DNA from 4 places in the Sporosarcina sp. USHLN248 genome. Region 2 is predicted to be linked to each of the others. Evidence: riboswitches for the same ligand, from Rfam matches in the RefSeq annotation. Region 2 holds a riboswitch; each other region holds the start of a gene.
What was found. Region 2 has a riboswitch for S-adenosylmethionine ahead of metK (methionine adenosyltransferase). Riboswitches for the same ligand answer to the same signal wherever they lie in the genome.
Positions count from the first base shown of each region.

Region 1: it holds a riboswitch for S-adenosylmethionine, as region 2 does, so the genes downstream of both, WFH04_RS13490 (methionine biosynthesis PLP-dependent protein) here and metK (methionine adenosyltransferase) in region 2, are expected to answer to the same signal.
Region 3: it holds a riboswitch for S-adenosylmethionine, as region 2 does, so the genes downstream of both, WFH04_RS06000 (bifunctional homocysteine S-methyltransferase/methylenetetrahydrofolate reductase) here and metK (methionine adenosyltransferase) in region 2, are expected to answer to the same signal.
Region 4: it holds a riboswitch for S-adenosylmethionine, as region 2 does, so the genes downstream of both, WFH04_RS16355 (O-acetylhomoserine aminocarboxypropyltransferase/cysteine synthase family protein) here and metK (methionine adenosyltransferase) in region 2, are expected to answer to the same signal.

Region 1 is NZ_JBBCZC010000034.1:13,351-18,788, reverse strand. Features, by position in the region: gene WFH04_RS13500 (ABC transporter ATP-binding protein) at 1-838, opposite strand, end outside; gene WFH04_RS13495 (cyclase family protein) at 1,596-2,345, opposite strand; gene WFH04_RS13490 (methionine biosynthesis PLP-dependent protein) at 2,379-3,509, opposite strand; SAM riboswitch class I at 3,597-3,702, opposite strand; gene WFH04_RS13485 (DMT family transporter) at 3,837-4,169, shown strand; gene WFH04_RS13480 (DMT family transporter) at 4,171-4,485, shown strand; gene WFH04_RS13475 (hypothetical protein) at 4,625-5,104, opposite strand; gene WFH04_RS13470 (DUF6973 domain-containing protein) at 5,101-5,438, opposite strand, start outside.
Region 2 is NZ_JBBCZC010000016.1:21,506-26,943, reverse strand. Features, by position in the region: gene lepB (signal peptidase I) at 1-28, opposite strand, end outside; gene WFH04_RS08365 (histidine phosphatase family protein) at 168-758, opposite strand; gene WFH04_RS08360 (alpha/beta hydrolase) at 772-1,572, opposite strand; gene WFH04_RS08355 (gamma carbonic anhydrase) at 1,677-2,189, shown strand; gene metK (methionine adenosyltransferase) at 2,624-3,832, opposite strand; SAM riboswitch class I at 4,185-4,299, opposite strand; gene pckA (phosphoenolpyruvate carboxykinase (ATP)) at 4,475-5,438, shown strand, end outside.
Region 3 is NZ_JBBCZC010000010.1:62,017-67,454, forward strand. Features, by position in the region: gene bioB (biotin synthase BioB) at 643-1,653, opposite strand; gene WFH04_RS05990 (biotin transporter BioY) at 1,650-2,246, opposite strand; gene WFH04_RS05995 (hypothetical protein) at 2,382-2,561, opposite strand; SAM riboswitch class I at 2,675-2,779, shown strand; gene WFH04_RS06000 (bifunctional homocysteine S-methyltransferase/methylenetetrahydrofolate reductase) at 2,973-4,832, shown strand; gene metH (methionine synthase) at 4,813-5,438, shown strand, end outside.
Region 4 is NZ_JBBCZC010000053.1:15,482-20,919, forward strand. Features, by position in the region: gene WFH04_RS16345 (glycine betaine uptake BCCT transporter) at 1-1,371, shown strand, start outside; gene WFH04_RS16350 (homoserine dehydrogenase) at 1,429-2,415, opposite strand; gene WFH04_RS16355 (O-acetylhomoserine aminocarboxypropyltransferase/cysteine synthase family protein) at 2,540-3,841, opposite strand; SAM riboswitch class I at 3,976-4,091, opposite strand; gene WFH04_RS16360 (DUF2187 family protein) at 4,348-4,578, shown strand; partial or broken gene WFH04_RS16365 (transposase) at 4,745-5,438, shown strand, end outside.

The DNA.
Region 1 (5,438 bases), on a different contig from region 2:
CGGGCGGAACGGTTCCTTTAATCGTTCCTAAACGATCTACATCTTCCTCCAAATTTGGCAAACTGCTCAACAAACCTTGTGTATAAGGATGCTTTGTCAATTTTAACAGTTGCTTCGTCGGGGCTTGTTCAACGATTTGTCCACCGTACATGACGATGACCCGATCAGTATATTCATAAACAACACCTAAGTCGTGTGTAATGAGAAGAAGTGCCATATTGTAGCGCTTTTGCATTTCGATTAATAAGTCTAAGATTTGAGCTTGGATCGTTACGTCTAATGCTGTGGTAGGTTCGTCTGCGATGATGAGTTGAGGTTCACATGAGATTGCCATGGCGATCATAACACGTTGTCGCATTCCCCCGGAAAGTTGGTGGGGGTATTCCTTGATGATTTCAGCGGGGCGGGGAATGCCAACAATCTTTAACAATTCAATCGCCTTTTGCTTGGCGATATTTTTGGATACTTTCTTATGCTTACGGATCATTTCAATTAGTTGATTACCAATGGTGAAGACAGGATTTAAGGCTGTCATCGGTTCTTGAAAAATCATGCCAATTTGGTTGCCGCGGACCGAAGTCATTTGTTTAGCCTTTAATTCAAGCAAGTTGCGGTCATTCATTTGAATAGTTCCTTCTACGATGCGTCCGGGTTTATTAATAAGCTGCATAATTGAAAGGGCGGTAATGCTTTTTCCACTGCCTGATTCTCCAACGATTGCAACAGTTTCTCCCGGATAAACTGAAAAAGAGACGCCGTCAACCGCTTTTGCGATCAAATCTTGTTCCAAGTAAAAATACGTTTTTAACGCTTGGACATTCAAGACGGGTTGATTCATAGAGACCCTCCATTCGTGTTAGTAGCAAAAAAAGAAGAGCGGTAATCAATTATTCTATGATTAGTCTGATAATTATATACAATCCTAATCATAACACTCAAAGTTGTCAATCACTTTTTTGTAATATATCGGAAAAGATGGTTCGAACTTATTCTACAGGAATCAACAGGAATTTATTTCGATTTTATGAAGTTTCGATTTATGAAATAACTGTATAATAGCAATGGAAGTATTGAAGTTATGTGGCTTTAGCAGGATTATGCGTTGTTGGAGAGCTTTATCTATGCATAGAGTGAGTTAATGGTTTTTAAAGAGGTTTATGTGTTTTTCTGTCGATTGATATGGAAAAAGCCCAGAGGCACCGGGCTCAGCTTGTTGACAAACGTTCGCATACTAAGTTGAGGCCAGTAGGACGCTGGTCATGCAACCGTTGCTGCAGGAGCAACGAGCTTAGGTTGCCTCCTTTGTTCCTTCCCTCATGAACATTACGTTCTATTCGGGTCATCGCTCGGCCTCGTGTGAGCCTGCACGAGGCGAGTCATGCAGTCAATCGAGCGGCGAAGGGTTCGATTTGTTGTATTTACGCGCATTTTGCGGAAATTAAGGCACTACGGACGTCGCGCACCTATATTGTCTTCCACGTGGCAAGCGTTCTCAAGCCAAGCTGGGCAAATTCCTCTCACATGACTACGAACCTTAAAAAGACTGTAGCCAAAGTGAAAAAACACTTTGGCTACAGTCTGGGCACCGGGCTTTTTTATGGAAGGATAGCAAACGATCTAACCGGGAAGCCCGATGCTTTTTCTGGCTTCGGAACAATATTAAAGATGATTGCTCCTTTAGCTGGCAATAGATGTAAATTCGTCATTAGTTCAATTTGGTATGTGTCTTGCTCCAATACATAATATTCACCGATCAGTTTACCGTTTTTGCGGAAATCAATTGCAGAGTCGGTATCGAACGTTTCGTGTCCGATAGCTTTGATTTTCCTATGTTCGAATAGTAATTTGAGTGCTTCTGGACCCCATCCGGGAATGTGATTGTTTCCATCGGCATCTTTGTTATTAAATGCTTCGTGGTCGGGCCATCTTTTGCTCCAATCCGTGCGAAGGGCAACAAAGGTGCCTTCTTCTATTTCTCCGTGCACAGCTTCGAAATCCAAAATATCTTGAACAGATAATGTGAAATCATTGTTTGCTGCTGCTTCTGCGGATTTGTCTATAACGACTAAAGGCAATACTAATTCTTTCAGCTGTAGCTCTTCCAAATAGCGTGTGTCGCGCACAAAATGGATTGGCGCATCAATATGTGTTCCGTATTGTCCAGAAAACGAAAAGTTTTGTGCGAAAAAGCCATCGTCATGTGTGAACAGCGTTTTAAATTCTGCGTCATCGAACATGAAAAAATGCGGTGAATTCGGACCGAAAGTATGCGTCAAATCAACCCATTTTTTACTTTTCAATAAACGAAGTGCTTCTTGAATTTCTGATTCCGCTTTTACTGTCATTGCAATCACTCTCTTTCATAATTAAATGAACCCTTAGCGGGGAACTGCCGTTTCCGTTGCTTGATAAGCTGCGTCGATCGCTTGGTGCAAATCTTCGATCAGATCTTCCGCTTCTTCAAGCCCTACAGAGAAGCGTAGAAGACGGTCATCAACACCGCGTTTCACGCGTTCTTCTACGGGGATATCCGCGTGTGTTTGCGTTGTCGGATAGGTGATAAAGCTTTCCACGCCTCCTAAACTTTCTGCAAACGTAATTAAGTTCAAGTTTTTCAAGAAAGGGTCGACATAGCTGCTTTCTTTTAGCCGGAATGACAGCATGCCTCCGACACCTGCATATAGCACATCCGTAACAAGCGGATGAGTTTCCAAATAGGCAGCAATTTCCTTTGCGTTCGCATCATGCTGTCTCATTCGCACATGTAATGTTTTTAATCCGCGAATGACTAAAAATGCATCGAACGGAGAGAGGGTTGCACCGATGGCGTTATGTTGTTCAAATAATTGCGCGCATAATGCTTCTCCTTTCGCAACGACTAATCCTGCCAACACATCATTATGGCCCCCGATATATTTAGTGGCGCTATGGATGACGATGTCTGCTCCCAATTCAATAGGACGCTGATAATAGGGTGTTAAAAATGTATTGTCGACAATGAGGTAAAGTCCGTGTTTTTTCGCAAGTTCAGCATATGATGCAATGTTTATTTTTATCATTAAAGGGTTCGTTGGCGTCTCAATGAAAAGTGCTTTTGTCTGTTCCGTAATTTGTTGTTCAACTTCTTCTACGGTTTTGAAAGAAGCATAGGAGGTACGGATATTATAATTTGTGGCATATTGTTCGAAAAGCCGATATGTGCCGCCGTAAATATCATCGGGGGCAATCAGCTCGTCGCCTGATGCAAATAGGGAAAGCACTAATTGGATGGCAGCCATTCCTGAGCTGCACGCATAGCCTTGATCACCAGATTCCAATTGGGCGATGCCATCCTCTAAAATGGTCCGTGTTGGATTTTTTGTCCGAGTATAGTCATAGCCGGTGGAAAGTCCTAAACCATCATGTTTGTATGCGGTAGATAAATAGATTGGCGGATTGACCGCACCTGTTTTTTTGTCGCTTCGATTGCCCAATTGCACTAAGTTCGTATGTATACTTCTTTTCGTCAATGAAACCCATCCTTTCGCTGCATATAAAAAGCCCCCTTCCAAGATAGAAGAGGGCCTCAACACGCGTGATCGTCGTTGAATTCAATCTTCTTATCTTCAAGACAGAATCTGCCTTTTGGAATTAGCACCATACCAATACGGGCTGGTTGCTGAGACTTCTACGGGCCAATCCCTCCGTCTCTCTTGATAAGAATGAAGCTATGCATTTTTGATTTATCCAAAGTTATCATATATTCGAAAATTTAGCAAGCCTTCTTTCAGAAATCTCTTTATAGGTTTCTGCTATACTGTAGGTATGCAATTTTGATACGATTTGGAGGTCATGGAATGGCTTGGCTTTATGTTTTATTGGCAGCGGTCGTTGAAGTGTTCTGGGTGATCGGTCTGCGTTATTCGGAGACACCGTTAGAATGGGCAGGAACAATCATTGCAATCATTATTAGTTTTTATTCGATTATTAAAGCATGTGAAAAATTGCCTTCTGGAACGGTATATGCTGTTTTTACTGGATCTGGCGCCGCTGCAATTGTACTGATAGACTTTTTATTTTTCGGAGCGGAGTTTTCTTTTATTAAAATATTATTTATCGGTATCATTATAATCGGTGTAATTGGTATTAAAATGACGACAGTCGATCCTGTAGATGAAGGGGGCGATTGAAGTGGCATGGGTATATTTAGTTTTGGCCAGTTTTGGAGAAATATTTGGCGTGATGAGCATTAATCTTTATTTGCAGAAAAAGAACTATGTTTGGCTTCTTTCAATCATCTGCACGTTTTCCGCCGGTTTCTTCTTTTTGTCTTTGGCGATGCGCGAAATTCCGATGGGAACAGCATACGCGATTTGGACTGGATTAGGAGCTGCAGGCGCAGTGCTTATGGGCATTTTGTTTTTTAAGGAATCTGCCGGATGGAAAAGGATTGTATTTTTGCTGCTTATTATCGGAGGAGCGGTAGGACTAAAAGTATTTGGATAAAAACGATGGGATGTCTGTTGCGGCATTCCATCGTTTTTTATTTTTCTATAGTACGCAATAATTGCATGCGGTCATTGAAGAGCGTCCCACTGATTCTGAGTAGTTTGTACTACTAATTTTAGTATGTTTATCCTAACAATTATTCTCTTACATGGATTAGATTTAAAGGTATGCCTTTATTGGAACTTTTATCTGTTTTAAATTTGGCGTCTTTTCTTTTAATCTGAAAGGAATCATATAATTTTTCATCTTCACTTGATGAAAAACTGCCAACCCAATAAACATAGTTTTGAATGCTTTCTCCTTTACAAAATAGAATAAGCACACGATCTTCTCGATATGCTACTGAAAAGTCGTTGATTCGATTTACATCAATTCCATATTCCTTCTTTATTTTAGCTTTTTCCGTATACGGGAAAACTAAGATTATATTATCCCAATCGCCATTCACTGCTTTACCAAAATCAACATATTCATTCTGTTGAACTTCTTGTTTAATCTTTGAGCGAATCGCATCATTTTCATCTATTTTATATATATTGTACGCTACGACTGCTATTGTTATTGTCAAAGAGAAAAAAAACACGTACTTTAAAAGTTTTTGGGAATTTAAACTCATTTTTTAGCCCCTGTACTATTTGTTTTTACTAAAGAAGTTTTCACACCAATATCAGTTCCACGGAATCTTTTCATTTCACCATTTTTTACAGCTTCATTTATCATCTGAAGTGCCATTCTATCGAACAAATCAGCATTACCTGCGAATTGTGCAAGTTTAGGCCCATAACTAATTCCAACATTGTTATTATTCAAATCCATACTTCTTGCTAATGCAGAACTTGGAAAGTCATCTTCATGAGCTATTCCAAATCTCCGCGAAAAGTCTGAACCTGCAACCCCAGCCGAAGAAACAGCCATCCATAAAGAGTGTCTAAACGCATCTGCATTATCAT
Region 2 (5,438 bases):
AAATCTCTTTTTTTGTTTCTTTTTTCACGATTCAATTCCTCCATCCATTCAAAGCTATTATCTATTATAACGAACTTTTGCCTTAAATGATTTATAGAAAATGATTTCCACTACAATATTCTCTAAAAACTGCTGCTACAAGTTAGTAGAGTCTATAAATTTTTGTGCTATGCATCCATTGCCTGCTTTAAATGCGCTGTACAGTTGAATAAGTGGCATCTATTTCTTTCATCCGACAATTCGACTATAGTTACTGATGTGTTATCCAAACTTTTTTCATATTGTTCATCCGGAATGAGTTCGTTGAATAGTCTTTTAATAAAAGCTCCGTGGCTAATCAACAGTACCCTTTCATTTGGGTGCTTTTCTTTTATATCTCGAATGGCGGCCATCCCTCTTTCAATAATTGCATCATGCGGCTCGAAACCGAGATCCAATTCTTTCCAATTGATGCCCCATTTTTCGATGCGTTCCGCTTCGGTCGTGCCTTCAACTAATCCGCCACCTCGCTCCGCCAATCGCTGATCGACAACGAATATAGCTTGCGGCAATTTCTCAGCTACAATTTCCGCCGTTTTTTTCGCACGGCTTAAATGACTTGTGTAAATGGCATCCCATTGTTCAGTAGACAATCGTTTAGCGACACGTCCGGCCATTTCAATCCCTTCTTCATCCAAAGGGACGTCTGAACTGCCTTGCGCCCTGCCTTCTTTATTCCAAGCTGTTACCCCATGTCTTACAAAACCGATAACTGTCATCTCAACCACTCCCTTAATGATTTGAATCTATAACGTAACCTAATGATCGAAGCACATTGTCCATAAAAGCTTGAATGTATAAATACACTTCTACTCGCTCAGGCTCTTGATGTAAATCATGGTAGAGCCTTTTCCATTCTTTATATTGAAATTCGGAGAGCTGTTGATTTTGCAACCATTTTTTCGCAAATGAAATATCGGTGATTTTGTCATTCTCCCCCGTCTGAATTAACATCGGCACATCTTGAATACTCTCTTCGTGCGCCATGACCGACTTCATCATCGACAGCAGCTCGCGATACCAAGATGTGACAACTGTTGAACTATAAAATCGATCATTTTGATATTCAACATGCAGGTCGTAATTTTTCGTCAGCATCTCAATCGTCACATCATGCTTTAATTTAACGGAGCTCGATAACTTTGTTAATACTCCCGAAAATTTAGATGGCTGGTGTTTCAGCGACAGCCAAGGAGACATGAAAATACAACCAGCGCATTCCAATTTCTGAGTTTGTAAAATGTGCATAATGAGCGTAGCGCCTAATCCATGTCCAATGACAAACATAGGCAAGCCGTCTTGCAAACCGATTTCCATCATGCTTTTCACATGACGCACATAAGACTCAAAAGATTCATCGTGTAGTTTATTGCCCTTTTCCTCGCCATGGCCAGGTAAATCGCTCGTTACAACATGAAAACCGCCTATGCGTAATTCTTGAATGAGCCATGCATATCGACGATGATGTTCATATGCATTATGGACAATGACAACAACCGCTTTCGGCTGTCCTTCTGCTTCCCATTTCCACATGTTCCATCGTCCTCCGTTCGTGCAATTCAATTAGATTAAAAGATCATCATGTTTTTTATGATATGATAGATTATACACGATTTTGATAAAATGAGGTGGTCATCATGATTTATCCGTATGGAGAAAAATCTCCAAAAATTCACCCTTCTGTCTATGTCGCTGACTACGCAACAATTACAGGGGATGTAACAATTGGCGCAAATAGTTCAATCTGGTTCAACACCGTTATCCGGGGAGATGTAGCGCCAACCATAATTGGCGAGCGTGTAAGTATCCAAGATTTAAGCTGCTTGCACCAAAGCCCGAATCGCACTCTGCTTATTGAAGACGATGTAACTGTTGGGCATAAAGCAACATTACATAGCTGTATCATCCGTAAAGGTGCTCTTATTGGAATGGGAGCAATTATTTTAGATGGCGCAGAAATTGGCGAAGGCGCATTTATCGGTGCCGGCAGCCTCGTACCCCCCGGCAAGAAAATCCCGCCAAACACATTGGCATTGGGCTCTCCAGCAAAAGTAGTCCGTGAATTAAACGACGAAGACCGCGAAGATATGTTGCGCATCGTCAACAGCTATGTTGAAAAAGGACAGGTTTATAAAAAGATGCAAAAATAAACAGGCGCTGCTCTGAATAGGGGCAGCGTCTGTTTTATGTTTTGTTGGGTGCTACAACCTTTTGTAATGCTTGTAATTAACGAATTAGTATCGAGCGGCAAACGTGTAGTTTATGCGTTCTATAACACCATACGAGCGGTTTCAGCTGTAATACGAGCGTCTTAACACCCAATTCGGGCAGAGAACGAGGGCTTCAAGCGGTTATCCACACACTTCGAGCGGATACATGAAAACTTCAAGCACTTCCGCATTCAAGCAGAGACAGGGGTTCTTCAAGCCATTTTACACAACATTCGAGGGGACACTTGCAGATTTCGAGCGATTCAGCTCTTCATTCTAACGGTTCTCTACACATTTCGAGCGAGGCGTTTCATATACCTACAATAAAAAAAGAAAGCAAGGAATGAACCCTTGCTTCCTACATAGATATTTTATTACCGTACTGACAAACCGGTCCTTTCAACCAACTCTGCCGCTTTGTCTGTCTGCTCCCAAGGAAGCTCAACATCCGTTCGGCCGAAATGGCCATATGCTGCAGTTTGTTTATAAATTGGACGTCTAAGGTCAAGCATTTTGATTATGCCTGCAGGGCGTAAATCGAATAGTTCGCGCACAAGCTCAACCAATTTGCTTTCCTCAACTTTTCCTGTTCCAAATGTATCAATCGAAATAGAGACAGGTTTCGCAACGCCGATCGCATACGCCAACTGCACTTCGCAACGCTCTGCAAGTCCAGCAGCAACAATGTTTTTCGCTACATAACGCGCTGCGTAGGAAGCGGAACGGTCAACTTTCGTCGCGTCTTTTCCGGAGAAGGCTCCGCCGCCGTGGCGAGCATATCCACCGTAAGTGTCAACGATGATTTTACGTCCTGTTAATCCGGCATCTCCTTGCGGACCGCCGATAACGAAACGACCTGAAGGGTTGATGAAGTATTTTGTATCTTCATCCAATAATTCTTTCGGTACGACTGGATAAATGACATGCTCTTTAATGTCTTGCTGGATTTGTTCAAGTGTCGTATCAGGATGATGCTGTGTAGAAATGACGATTGTATCAATCCGTATTGGACGATTGTTGTCATCATACTCAACTGTCACTTGCGTTTTACCATCCGGACGCAAATAAGGAAGTGTATCATTTTTTCTCACTTCCGCTAGTCTGCGTGACAGCTTATGGGACAAACTAATTGGCATCGGCATCAGTTCTGGTGTTTCATTGCAAGCATACCCAAACATTAATCCTTGGTCGCCCGCTCCGATTGCTTCCAATTCTTCGTCCGTCATCGTTCCTTCACGTGCTTCTAATGCTTGGTCAACGCTCGCAGCAATATCAGGCGATTGTTCGTCGATCGAAGTTAAAACGGAAGATGTCTCCCAATCGAATCCGAACTTGGCGCGAGTATAGCCGATTTCTTTCACAGTATCCCGAACAACTTTTGGAATATCGACATAAGTCGTTGTTGTGATTTCTCCGATCACAAGCACTAATCCTGTCGTAATTGTCGTCTCGCATGCGACTCGTGCATTCGGATCTTCTTCTAAAATAGCGTCCAAAATGGCATCCGAAATTTGGTCGCACATTTTGTCTGGATGTCCTTCCGTTACTGATTCTGAAGTAAACAGTCGGCGGTTTGTCATTATAATTTCCTCCTTAACGGCTTGCAAATATTGATACGGTACTCTATTTTTCCCAGATAGTTCCACGCCTGAAGAGAGTCGACGTCAACATACACAAGGATTAAGGGCTTGATAAAATCAATTGGGCCTTGGCATAGTCGCATCATCGTTTTGCATGCGCCTGAATGCGCAATGCAAAATTCATGACAACCGCCGGAGGCTTATCTTCATTTGTCGAGTATAGGAACTCTCGCTAAAAAGTGAAATGTATCTCAACGCTTCAAAGATGGATCTCTATCTTAATGAAGATAAAAAAGCCCTTCGCTCACGTAAAAGCACATGAGGAAAGGCATGATTTCAAATGCAGCACCTTTCACTCTTATCGTCCAAGGTGTAAAACCTTGCCTCAGGTTTGGCACCTTCTCGTAGCTTGCACTACGCAGGTTGCCGGGCTTCATAGGGCCTGTCCCTCCGCCAGCTCGGGATAAGAGTATCCGTTCATGTAACCATGCTACGAAAAAGTTTTCACTTTGTCAAATCTTTTTGAGCTTAACTGCTTGAGTTTTGAATTAGTATAGATTATTATTCTTAATGTGTTATACTATTTACGGAATGTAATGATACCCATTTATATGGGATTAATACGCAAAGGACGGTACAAAACATATGATTTCTGCGAAGATCGAAAATGGACTAAATGAATTGCTTTCAGGAGCTAATGTCAATATCCAGCCTTCAGTGGCAGAGCTGATCGAGAAAGCTACTTCAAGAGGAGAAGCAAAGCTCTCTGCGGATGGTGCGCTATCTGCTGAAACCGGCAAGTATACAGGGCGCTCCCCTAAGGATAAATTCATTGTTGAGGAACCTTCTTCAAAAGACAAAATCGATTGGGGCAAAGTGAACCGGCCGATTTCTCAAGAAATTTTTGATTCATTATATACAAAAGTTATCAACCACTTGAAAGCGAAAGACGAATTATTCGTTTTCAAAGGATATGCAGGTGCGGATAAAGAATCGCAGCTTTCCATTCAAGTCGTCAATGAATTTGCATGGCAAAACTTATTTGTCCATAACTTATTCATCCGCCCGACTGAAGAAGAGCTTACTACACATGAGGCACAATTTACAATCTTATCGGCTCCTACTTTTAAAGCAGACCCAGCAGTCGACGGCACTGAATCCGAAACATTTATTATCGTTTCTCTCGAAAAACGCATCGTGCTAATCGGCGGAACTGAATATGCTGGAGAAATGAAAAAATCGATTTTCTCAGTAATGAACTACTTGCTGCCTGAGCACGGCATCCTGCCGATGCACTGTTCCGCTAACGTAGGAGAAGAAGGCGATGTCGCACTATTCTTCGGACTATCCGGTACAGGCAAAACGACGCTTTCTGCAGACGCGAAACGCAAATTGATTGGCGATGATGAGCATGGCTGGTCCGATAACGGCGTCTTTAACATCGAAGGCGGCTGCTATGCGAAATGCATCAACTTATCAAAAGAAAAAGAACCAGAAATTTTCGGTGCAATCCGTTTTGGCTCTGTGCTTGAAAACGTAGTTTTGGATGACAAAACACGAGTTCCTGATTATGATGATAATTCATTAACTGAAAACACGCGTGCTGCTT
Region 3 (5,438 bases), on a different contig from region 2:
CCTTCTCACTGTCAAGGGTTCGCGGAAAGATGCCGATTGGTAGACCTCATTCCGTTCAATTGTAAGGAATAGTTATTTAAACAATTTTTAGGTACACTTCCATCCAGATCAATTTTACCGTTGTCATGGTCGAGTTAAATTTGGATTTATCCAACTGCAGGTGTTTTGAGCGTACAAACCTGCAGTCTGCCTGACTTTACCGTTCTTTTACCATTACAAAGTTTTGGTGTTTTTCCTTAAAAACCAAAAGTAGATTGTCAACAATAGTAAAACAATTGGGGTTGAACCCATGTATTTTAAAGCGCTATTTGCTCCCGAAAAATAGTAAGCGGTAGGCAAAAAAGCAATTGTGCTTATGAATGTTAAGAACCAAGACTGCTTAATAATCCCGAAACACAATGTTATAATTGAAGTTAAAAATGATATTTCCCAAATAACAAAACCCTCCTTATCGATTTTTAAAGAGAAAAAACCTAAGAAGCCAAATTAGAAAATCGAAATGAGTTAAAATTGATTTTTGGAATAAAGAGCCTCTAATTTACGGACATAACAAAAAGGCTATCCAGTAGCTTAAATTACTAGTAGATAGCCACACTTTTTACTCTATAAAAATAAGAACGATCATAAAACGGCGTTCATCTATTACTTCACCAAAGCTTCTTTTCCAAGCGGTTCCAGATCAATTTCAAACCCCATATCTTCTAACATCTGCTTGTCCCGATCACTTTCCTGCCCTGCTGTCGTCAAATAGTCCCCAATAAAAATTGAGTTGGCCGGGTAAAGACCTAATGGCTGGAGCGAGCGTAAGTTCACTTCCCTGCCTCCCGAAATCCGAATTTCTTTCGTTGGATTCATAAAACGGAACAGGCAAAGCACTTTTAAACAGTATCGCGGCGTCAGTTCTTTCGTCCCCTCAAGCGGCGTGCCGTCAACTGCATGCAAAAAATTTACTGGAATTGAGTCAGCATCCATCGCATGCAAACTACGCGCCATTGCAATGACATCCGCTTTCGTTTCGCGCATGCCGACAATAACGCCGGAACACGGCGAAATACCGGCCTCTTTAGCTAAAGATACCGTATTGACACGATCTTCGTATGTATGCGACGTTGTAATGTTATTATGATGGGCTGCCGACGTATTAATATTGTGATTGTATCGGTCAACGCCCGCTTCTTTCAGCCGTTTTGCTTGTTCCGGCTTTAAAATGCCGAGACAAGCGCACACCGTCATATCACGGTGCTTTGATTTAATTTCTTTGACTGCGTCAACGACAATTTCAAGCTCCCTGTTCACCGGTCCACGTCCGCTCGCAACGATACAGTACGTCCCTGCATTTACGGATGCCGCTCGTTCAGCACCTGCGACGATTTCTTCCTGCTTCATCATCGCATACTTTTCAATTGGCGCTTTTGAAACAATCGATTGGGCACAATATCCACAGTTTTCCGGACATAAACCTGATTTCGTATTGATGATCATATTCAACTTTACTTTATTCCCATAATAAAAACTCCGGATTTTATATGAAGCATTCAACAACAGAAGCAGCTCCTCATTAGGGCAGTCCAAAATGGCCATCGCTTCTTCATCCGTAATGTCCTCGCCTGACAGCACACGATCCGCTATGGCATTAAAGTCGAGTCCCCTCAATGCGATCGCCTCACTTTCAGCACTTTATACATCCTGTGGCTGAAAATGCCTGCCAAAACCGATAAGAGGATGTCTTTCGGCAACGGAGGAACCATCCACGCCCATGCAACTGCATAACTGAATGCATCCGGTGCAGCTGCCCAAAACTTGTACGAAAAATACATCCAATTCGTGCCGAATAAATAATTGATGCTCATCCCGACTAACGCAGCAACGATATAGCTCTTCAAGCTCCCATACCTTTCAACGATCAATCCCGCTACGTATGCAAGGAGAATAAACGACAAAACAAAACCAAAAGTAGGACTTAAAATATACCCAAATCCGCCTTGAAATTTTGTAAATACCGGTGCCCCTACAAGCCCTAATGCCATATATACCGTCATCGATATTGCACCTAAACGGCTTCCTAAAATCAAACCTGCCAAAATAGAGAAAAACGTTTGCAACGTAATCGGCACCCCACCAACTACTAAGAACGGCACAAACGTTGTAATATTCGCTCCGATCATCATAAGTGCTGCAAACATTCCGCAATAGACAAGGCTCAGTGCACTCATAGAACTTTTCGTTTTCACAGTTGTCGTAGTCATTCAATATACACCCCTTTTGTTTTCTGTTAATAGAATAATAGCTGACACCATTTGTGTCAACCCAAAAATATTTTAAGTTAACTCAAATAGTACAATAAAAAATCGACAGCTATTTTCGCTATCGATTTTTCAACGTTATTTATCTTCGCTCTTAGGAAATAAAAAATGGGCAAGTACCCCGCTCAGGACTGCTGCTCCAATCGTAATCCAAACACGATGCATACCCGGAACTTCCTGAAAGCTTTTACTGAGCATAACCCATGCAATCCCAGCAACCAAAAGCGCAATTGGAACGGAAAATTTGAAAATCCTCAACGTTTTCACCTACTATTATCTATTCGTACGCCCATTCTATCATAATTCAGCTATTGACGTATGAAACAATAAAGGGTATGATACTTTAAATTATTCTAATAACTGCATATCTATTCTTATCAAGAGAAGCTGAGGGACTGGCCCGTCGAAGCTTCAGCAACCAGCCATTATTGGTCAGGTGCTAATTCCAGCAGGCATACTTGCCTGATAGATGAGAAGGAGCGATCTTTATTCGCATATTCGAAGCCTTCTTATTTTCAGAAGGCTTTTTATTTTTATTTCAGCAAATGACCACTCTCCTTCGCAAGCATAATATCCATTATTCTGCGGATATTCATAACGTGCTGAATCAAAAATAATTATTTTCATCTATTCCTTGATTGAACAATATGCAAAGAAAGGGTGGAAAACATGACATTACTTGAAAGATTGAAGACAGATATTTTGACGGCGGACGGTGCGATGGGAACATTGCTTTACTCATACGGAATCGACTTTTGCTACGAAGAGCTAAATGTAGAAAAACCAGAAGTGATTGAAAAAATCCATGAGGAATATATCGCTGCAGGTGCGGACATCATTCAAACCAATACATATGGCGCCAACGCATTGAAATTATCTCGCTACAGCATGCAGAATCGTGTGAAGGAATTCAATACAGCTGCAATGGACATTGCCAAGCGGGCAGCCGCACGCAGAGGACAATACGTTTTAGGGACAATCGGCGGATTACGTGGAATCCGTAAAAGCGATGCCTCTTTGCAAGAAGTTCTCCATATTGTCCATGAACAGGCTGATGCTTTATTGTCCGGAGATCCTGACGGTTTATTGCTTGAAACGTACTATGATTTTGAAGAGCTGACGACAGTTGTCGAGGCACTCAAGAAATTAACAGATGTGCCTATCATCGCCCAAGTTTCCATGGAGGAACCGGGAATACTCCAAAATGGCTTGGTGCTGAACGAAGCATTGCATAGGCTTTCCGATTTAGGGGCTGATGTCGTCGGAGTCAACTGTCGGTTAGGTCCTTACCATACAATCCAAGCATTTGAAAAAGTGAATCTCACGGATGGACTTCTGCTCTCCGCAGCTCCGAATGCCAGTTTGCTTGATGTGGAAGATGGGCGAATCGTCTACTCATCTGAAGCTGATTACTTCGGAAAAGCAGCCGCTTTACTGCGCGATGAAGGGGTTCGTCTGATCGGCGGCTGCTGTGGCACGACACCTAAACATATTGCAGCTGTTAAAAAACAATTAGCCGGCTTAAAGCCGGTTACAAAGAAAGAAGTTAAATCCCAAAAACCGATTGTAATACGCGATGCTGAACCTGCATTATTCGAACCCATTCATGAAAAGGCAAAAAGAGAACGGACAGTCATCGTCGAACTGGATACGCCTCGCCATTTAGAAACGGAAGCTTATATTGAAGGGGCGAAACAGCTTCATAACGCAGGAGTTGACGCTGTAACGATGGCAGACAATTCTTTAGCCTCGCCACGGATTAGCAATATGGCGATGGGCTCTATATTGAAACAACAGCATGCTATACGACCACTAGTGCATCTAACTTGCCGCGATCATAATCTAATTGGCTTGCAATCACACTTAATGGGGCTTGATACACTTGGTATCCACGATATTTTGGCAGTTACTGGCGATCCTACGAAGGTCGGCGATTTTCCGGGAGCAGCGAGCGTCTACGACGTATCGAGCTTGGAATTAATTCAACTCATTAAGCAGTTGAACGTAGGCATTTCCTTCTCCGGGAAACCGCTCCGCAAAAAAGCGAAATTTTCAGTAGCCGCCGCCTTCAATCCTAATGTCCGAGTATTGGATCGTGCCGTTAAGCGATTGGAAAAGAAAATTGAGTGTGGGGCGGATTATTTCATTACACAACCTGTTTATACGAAAGAGAAAATCGAGGAAATATATGAAGCGACAAAGCATTTGGATACACCGATTTTCATAGGCATTATGCCGTTGACGAATATTCGGAATGCCGAATTCCTGCATCATGAAGTACCTGGTATTAAGCTGTCTGAAGATGTACTTGCACGGATGCGCGATTGTGGAGATGACCGCGAACGGGCTACAGCGGAAGGTATTGCTATCTCAAAGGAATTGATCGATACAGCGGCGAAGCTTTTCAATGGCATCTATATCATTACACCATTTCTCCGATACGATATGTCATTGGAGTTAATAAAACATATCCAACTATTGGATGGGAAGAAGGAGAGGGAGTTTGTCCATGCCGAAACATCTTATTGAACAGCATCTTGAAAAGAGAATCCTCATCATAGATGGGGCGATGGGCACAATGTTGCAAGCCGAAAACTTATCTGCCGAAGATTTTGGGGGCGAAGAATACGAAGGCTGCAATGAATATTTAAATGTACTGAGACCTGACATTTTAGACAAAATCCACCGTGCTTATTTGGAAGCCGGTGCAGATATTATTAGCACAAATACATTCGGGGGAACCCCCCTCGTATTGGATGAATTCAGCCTCGGCCACCTATCACATGAAATTAACAAAAAAGCGGTCGAAATTGCAAAAGCATGCGCGAAGGATTATTCCACCCCGGAACGTCCAAGATTTGTCGCAGGAGCGATCGGACCTACGACTAAAACATTGTCCGTCACCGGCGGTACGACATTTGACAAGCTTTCGGAAAACTTTTATGTGCAAGCGAAAGCTCTGATCGAAGGCGGTGCTGATTTGCTCCTTATGGAAACGAGTCAAGACATGCTGAACGTCAAAGCTGGAACGATTGGCATTAAACGAGCATTCATGGAGACTGGCATCGAATTGCCCGTGATGATTTCAGGGACGATCGAACCGATGGGAACGACTTTGGCAGGGCAAAGCATTGA
Region 4 (5,438 bases), on a different contig from region 2:
GTCTCATCCACATTCGGATGGTATTATATGCTTCTGCTATCTTTCTTGCTTGTATTGAGCATTTTCTTCATTTTCAGCCCATACGGCAAGATTCGTTTAGGAAAAGATTCTGACCGTCCGTCGTTTTCAACGATTACTTGGATTGCCATGCTCTTTTCTGCCGGAATGGGAATTGGTCTAGTCTTTTATGGGGCTGCTGAACCGCTATCTCACTACGCGATCAATCCCGCAACAGAAGAACCTAATACAGATGCCGCTTTTAAAGAAGCGATGCGGTATTCCTTTTTCCATTGGGGCTTTCATGTATGGGCCATGTACGGTATTGTCGCTTTGTCGCTTGCGTATTTCCAATTCCGTAAAGGAGAACCGGGGTTAATTTCAGCAACATTGAAGCCGATTTTCGGTAAAAAAATGAAGGGGCCTTGGGGCGTCCTCATCGATGTACTTGCCGTTTTTGCAACAGCTTTTGGCGTTGCCACTTCTCTCGGCTTCGGTGCTGTTCAAATTAACGCAGGGCTGAATTATCTTTTCGGCTTTACAATTGGCTTCACTACACAACTGATTATCATCGCTGTTGTGACTGTTCTGTTCATCATGTCTGCATGGTCGGGGCTCAGTAAAGGAATCAAATATTTATCAAACGCAAACTTAATACTCGCGCTTGCATTATTAGGGTTTGTCTTGATCCTTGGTCCAACATTGCTCATTTTTAATATTTTTACTGACTCTCTTGGCGGCTATCTATCCAATTTAGTATCAATGAGTTTCCGTACAGCTCCTTTAAATGCTTCGCATCGCGAGTGGATGGATACGTGGACGATTTTCTATTGGGCTTGGTGGATTTCATGGGCGCCATTCGTCAGTATGTTCATTGCTCGCGTTTCGAAGGGCAGAACAATTCGGGAATTTATGGCCGTTGTCATGTTAGCACCAACTCTTTTAAGTGCCATCTGGTTTTCCGCATTCGGAACGACTGCCATTAACGCTCAAAAAGAAGGACTTGCGGACTTAGCAAAAGCATCTACCGAATTGACGATCTTTGAGATGTTCCATACAATGCCAATATCATTTATCGTTTCTCTTTTCGCAGTTCTGTTAATTGCATGCTTTTTCATAACATCCGCAGACTCGGCGACATTTGTATTAGGCATGCAGTCAACGTATGGTTCATTGACACCATCAAATAGCGTAAAAATCACATGGGGTGTCATCCAATCAGCCATTGCAGTCATCTTGCTGTCTGTGAATGGACTAACAGCATTGCAAAATACGATCATTATTGCTGCTTTGCCATTCTCTTTCATCATGTTGCTCATGATCATTTCTTTGATCAAAGCATTGCAAGGCGAAAGGCCAAAGAAAAAAGCATAAGAGACAATTGAACTCATGTAAAAAGGAGGACGGGGTACTATCCCCTCCTCCTTTTGATTAATTTGTCACCATCACCACTTCTTGCTGGCGAATGATATGAAGCAAATCAGCAACCATTGCGCTGCCTGTAGGATACATGCCGGCGCCAGGACCGACTAAAGTCAGCTGTCCAAGATATTCTGTTTCTATAATGATTGCATTGTCGACACCGTCTATACTGAAAAGCGGATGATTCGCTCCAATTAAGACAGGTCCTACCGTACCTAACAGCTTGTCGTTGTCATCTATCCATATATCTGCAACGTGACGATATCGAAGATCGCCTTTTGAAGCATCTATCACATCAATTGGTTGAATATGCTCGATCCCTACCACCGGGACGTCTTCCCAATCTGGTTGTTGACCGAAAGATAGAGAGCTTAGGATCATCAGCTTACGGAATGCATCTGTGCCGTCCACATCATCGGATGGATCCGCTTCCGCAAAGCCGTTTTTCTGAGCATCCAATAGCGCTTTTTTAAATGGCGATCCCTCTTCACGCATTTTCGTCAAAATGAAATTCGAAGTACCATTTAAGATTCCTTGAATCCGTTTTATGCGGTCACCGGCCAATAGATTGCTAACCGTCCGAATGACCGGGACACCGCCTGCCGTTGTCGCTTCAAAACCAACTTGCACATTACGGAACTCTGCATGTTTCAATAGAGCTGGACCGTGTTTAGCAAACATTTTTTTATTGGCCGTTATAATATGGCAGCCTTTTTCTATCGCATCTGATAAATATGTGTAAGCAGGCTCTTCCCCGACAATTGCTTCGAACACAACGTCTATTTCCGGATCGTCTAAGATATCTCGAATATTATCGGTAATTTTCACACCACTAATCGGCTTGCGTTTTTTCGTCTTATCTTTCACAAGGATGGTGACGACATCAACCGTGAAACCTGTATTTTCTCTTATTTCTTCACGCTTCTCTTGTAAAATTCTATACACACCTTCACCGACAGTGCCAAAACCTAAGATCGCTGCTTTGAATGACGGCATTCCATCCACCTCCTTTCAAAAGCGCAGGGGGCATTTACTTTAGTTCACTATGTTGCAATTCTAAACAAGATGCTATTGCATCATAAGCGAAGCATTGGACTGTCCCCTGCAACTACTTATGAACCTATTGAACTGTAACCGGCGCTGCTTTTTCAATCGCTTGTTGCAAGTCTGCAATGATATCTTCAGGCGACTCGAGACCGACAGACAAGCGAATCAACTCTTCGGTTACACCGGAGTTTTCCAAGTCTTCAGCAGACAATTGCTGATGTGTAGTGGATGCAGGGTGAATGATCAATGACTTGGCATCACCGACGTTGGCGACATGCGACCAAATCTCGATATTGTCAATCACCTTACGCCCCGCTTCACGTCCACCTTTAATGCCGAAAACAATAATGGAACCGAAGCCGTTTTTCAAATACTTCTTAGCATGCTCATGTGAAGGGTGGTCTTCCAAACCTGTGTAAGTTACCCACTCAACAGATGGATGGGACTGTAGGAAAGCGGCAACTTTCTGAGCATTTTCATTATGTCTCACCACTCGGAGATGAAGTGTCTCCAAACCTTGGAGGAAATTGAACGCGCTATCTGGGTCCAAGCAAGGACCAAAATCACGCAATAATTGGACGCGAAGCTTCATAGCAAAAGCTGCTGCCGCCGTGTCGACGCCATAGCGAAGACCATGATATGTTTCGTCCGGCTCTGTAAACAAAGGGAATTTCCCTTTCGTCCAATCAAATTTGCCCGCATCGACTACGATGCCGCCAATTGTCGTGCCGTGACCGCCAATCCATTTTGTGGCGGAATGGATCACTACATCGGCCCCGAATTCAATCGGATTGCAGCCATAAGGTGAAGCAAAAGTATTATCAATGAGCAACGGTATATCATGCGCATGAGCAATCTCCGCCACCGCTTCGATATCTAAAACGTGTAAGCTTGGATTTCCGATTGTTTCAGCAAATAAAGCCTTTGTCTTATCTGTAATTGCGGCTTTAAAGTTTTCAGGATTCGTAGCGTCGACGAACTTCACATTGATGCCATAGCGCGGCAGCGTCACTGCGAATAAATTATATGTTCCGCCGTATAGATTGCTTGCCGCTACGATTTCATCGCCAGCGCCCGCAATGTTTAAAATCGAAAACGCGATTGCCGCCATGCCAGAAGATAGTGCGACCGCAGCTGTACCTCCTTCAAGTAGCGCAATGCGTTCTTCAAATACCGCTACAGTCGGATTCGTGATTCGAGTGTAAATATTGCCCGCTTCTTGCAGGCCAAATAAGTTTTGTGCATGTTCAGTATCGCGGAAAACGAACGAAGTCGTCCGATGGATTGGTACGGCTCTTGATCCTGTAATTGGATCTGGCTTTTGGCCGCCATGTAGAAGAAGTGTTTCCGGTTGAAGAGAGTTGTTTGCAGTCATGTGTATTACCTCCAAAGTATTAGTGTAAGATGAAAATGCAACAAATAATGTGCAATGCGGAGGCGTTGGGGGTTTTTGGAATAAAAAAATAACCCCTTTCGCTAAGAAGAGGGTTACGCTTTCGCTTATTCCTCCCCTTATCTTTCAGACCGTTTGCACGAATCTGTAGGAAGTAGCACCTTTGCAAGTTCGTCACTTGCTGGTTGCCGGGCATCGCAGGGCCTAGTCCCTCCGCCGCTCTTGATAAGAGTATGGGTGATTCAGTTTTTCATCTTGTTGTACAGTATAGGAGGACCAATTTTAAAAGTCAAGAGATTCTTATTATTTTTCTGAAACTTATGTTGCAATTCTACTTTCAGCGAAGTTCGACAATTTGTGGTATACTATCAATAGACAACTTGATAGGGATCGGTTACAACCAGTTGTTTTCCATCATGCTTTTGATTGCTTAGGACAGGCCTAAGCATTTTTTTCATTTTGAAAGATGATGAGAATGAACGGTAGGAGTGATTCGATTGACTTTTTCACGTAAGGAAAAACCTGTTTCAGATTTTGTCGCTGCGCGTCATATCGACGAAGAGATTTCCTTCGTCCGCAATGACCATAGAGTAAATGGAACGATTCATAAAATACTCGAGAACTCGGTCATTGTAAAGATTTCAGAAGATGACGCCGACCGAATTGGCGTAGCTTCCAATTTAACCGTTGTTTCCCATAAGAACTACACTGTAGATTAATTATACGAAGAGGCTGGGACAAAACCCACCTCTAATTGAAAAAGCCGGTGAACTTTTACGACGAGTAAAAGTTCACCGGCTTTGATTAATATTTGAATAAAAATAAGGACCCACTTCTGATAAAATAAAGTCACTACACAAAACCTTATCAGAAAGAAGGATCCTTATGTTTAAAGATTATAACATGAATCAACTCGTTTTGCCTTTAGATTTAGAAGTGAAATTACAAAAAAATGATATCGCCTTCCATATCCATCATTTGGTTGAAAGTATCCCTTCTGAAGCATTCGAACCATTTCTTCGAAATGAGGGTTGTCCTGCCTACCACCCACGCATGATGCTTAAAATTATTTTATGCGGCTACACGCAATCTGCCTTTTCAGGGCGTAAAATTGAAGCCCTATTGAAAGACAGTATCCGAATGATGTGGCTGGCTCAAGGGCATGAACCTAGCTACCGCACAATCAATCGATTCCGTGTCCAATCAGAAGTGAAGGATCTCATTCGCCAATGTTTTGTCCAATTCCGTTGCCAGCTTGTGCAAGAAAATAGGATTGATCAAGAAGCGATTTTTATTGACGGCACTAAAATCGAAGCGAATGCGAATAAATTTACGTTCGTATGGAAGAAATCTGTCGATAAATTTCACCAGAGTTTAGTTGAAAAGTCCAATCAGCTTTATAATGAACTACTTGAAAAAGAAATTATGCCAGAAATCGAACGGGAAAGCGGAGAAGAATTATCACCGGAAGAACTCGCTCAATTGGTTCAAAAAGTGGACGAAGTGATTTCTGAGTATGATCAAAAAATTGAAGAAACTTTTGACTCAAAAGAGCGAAAAGTATTGAGAAGTGAACGGA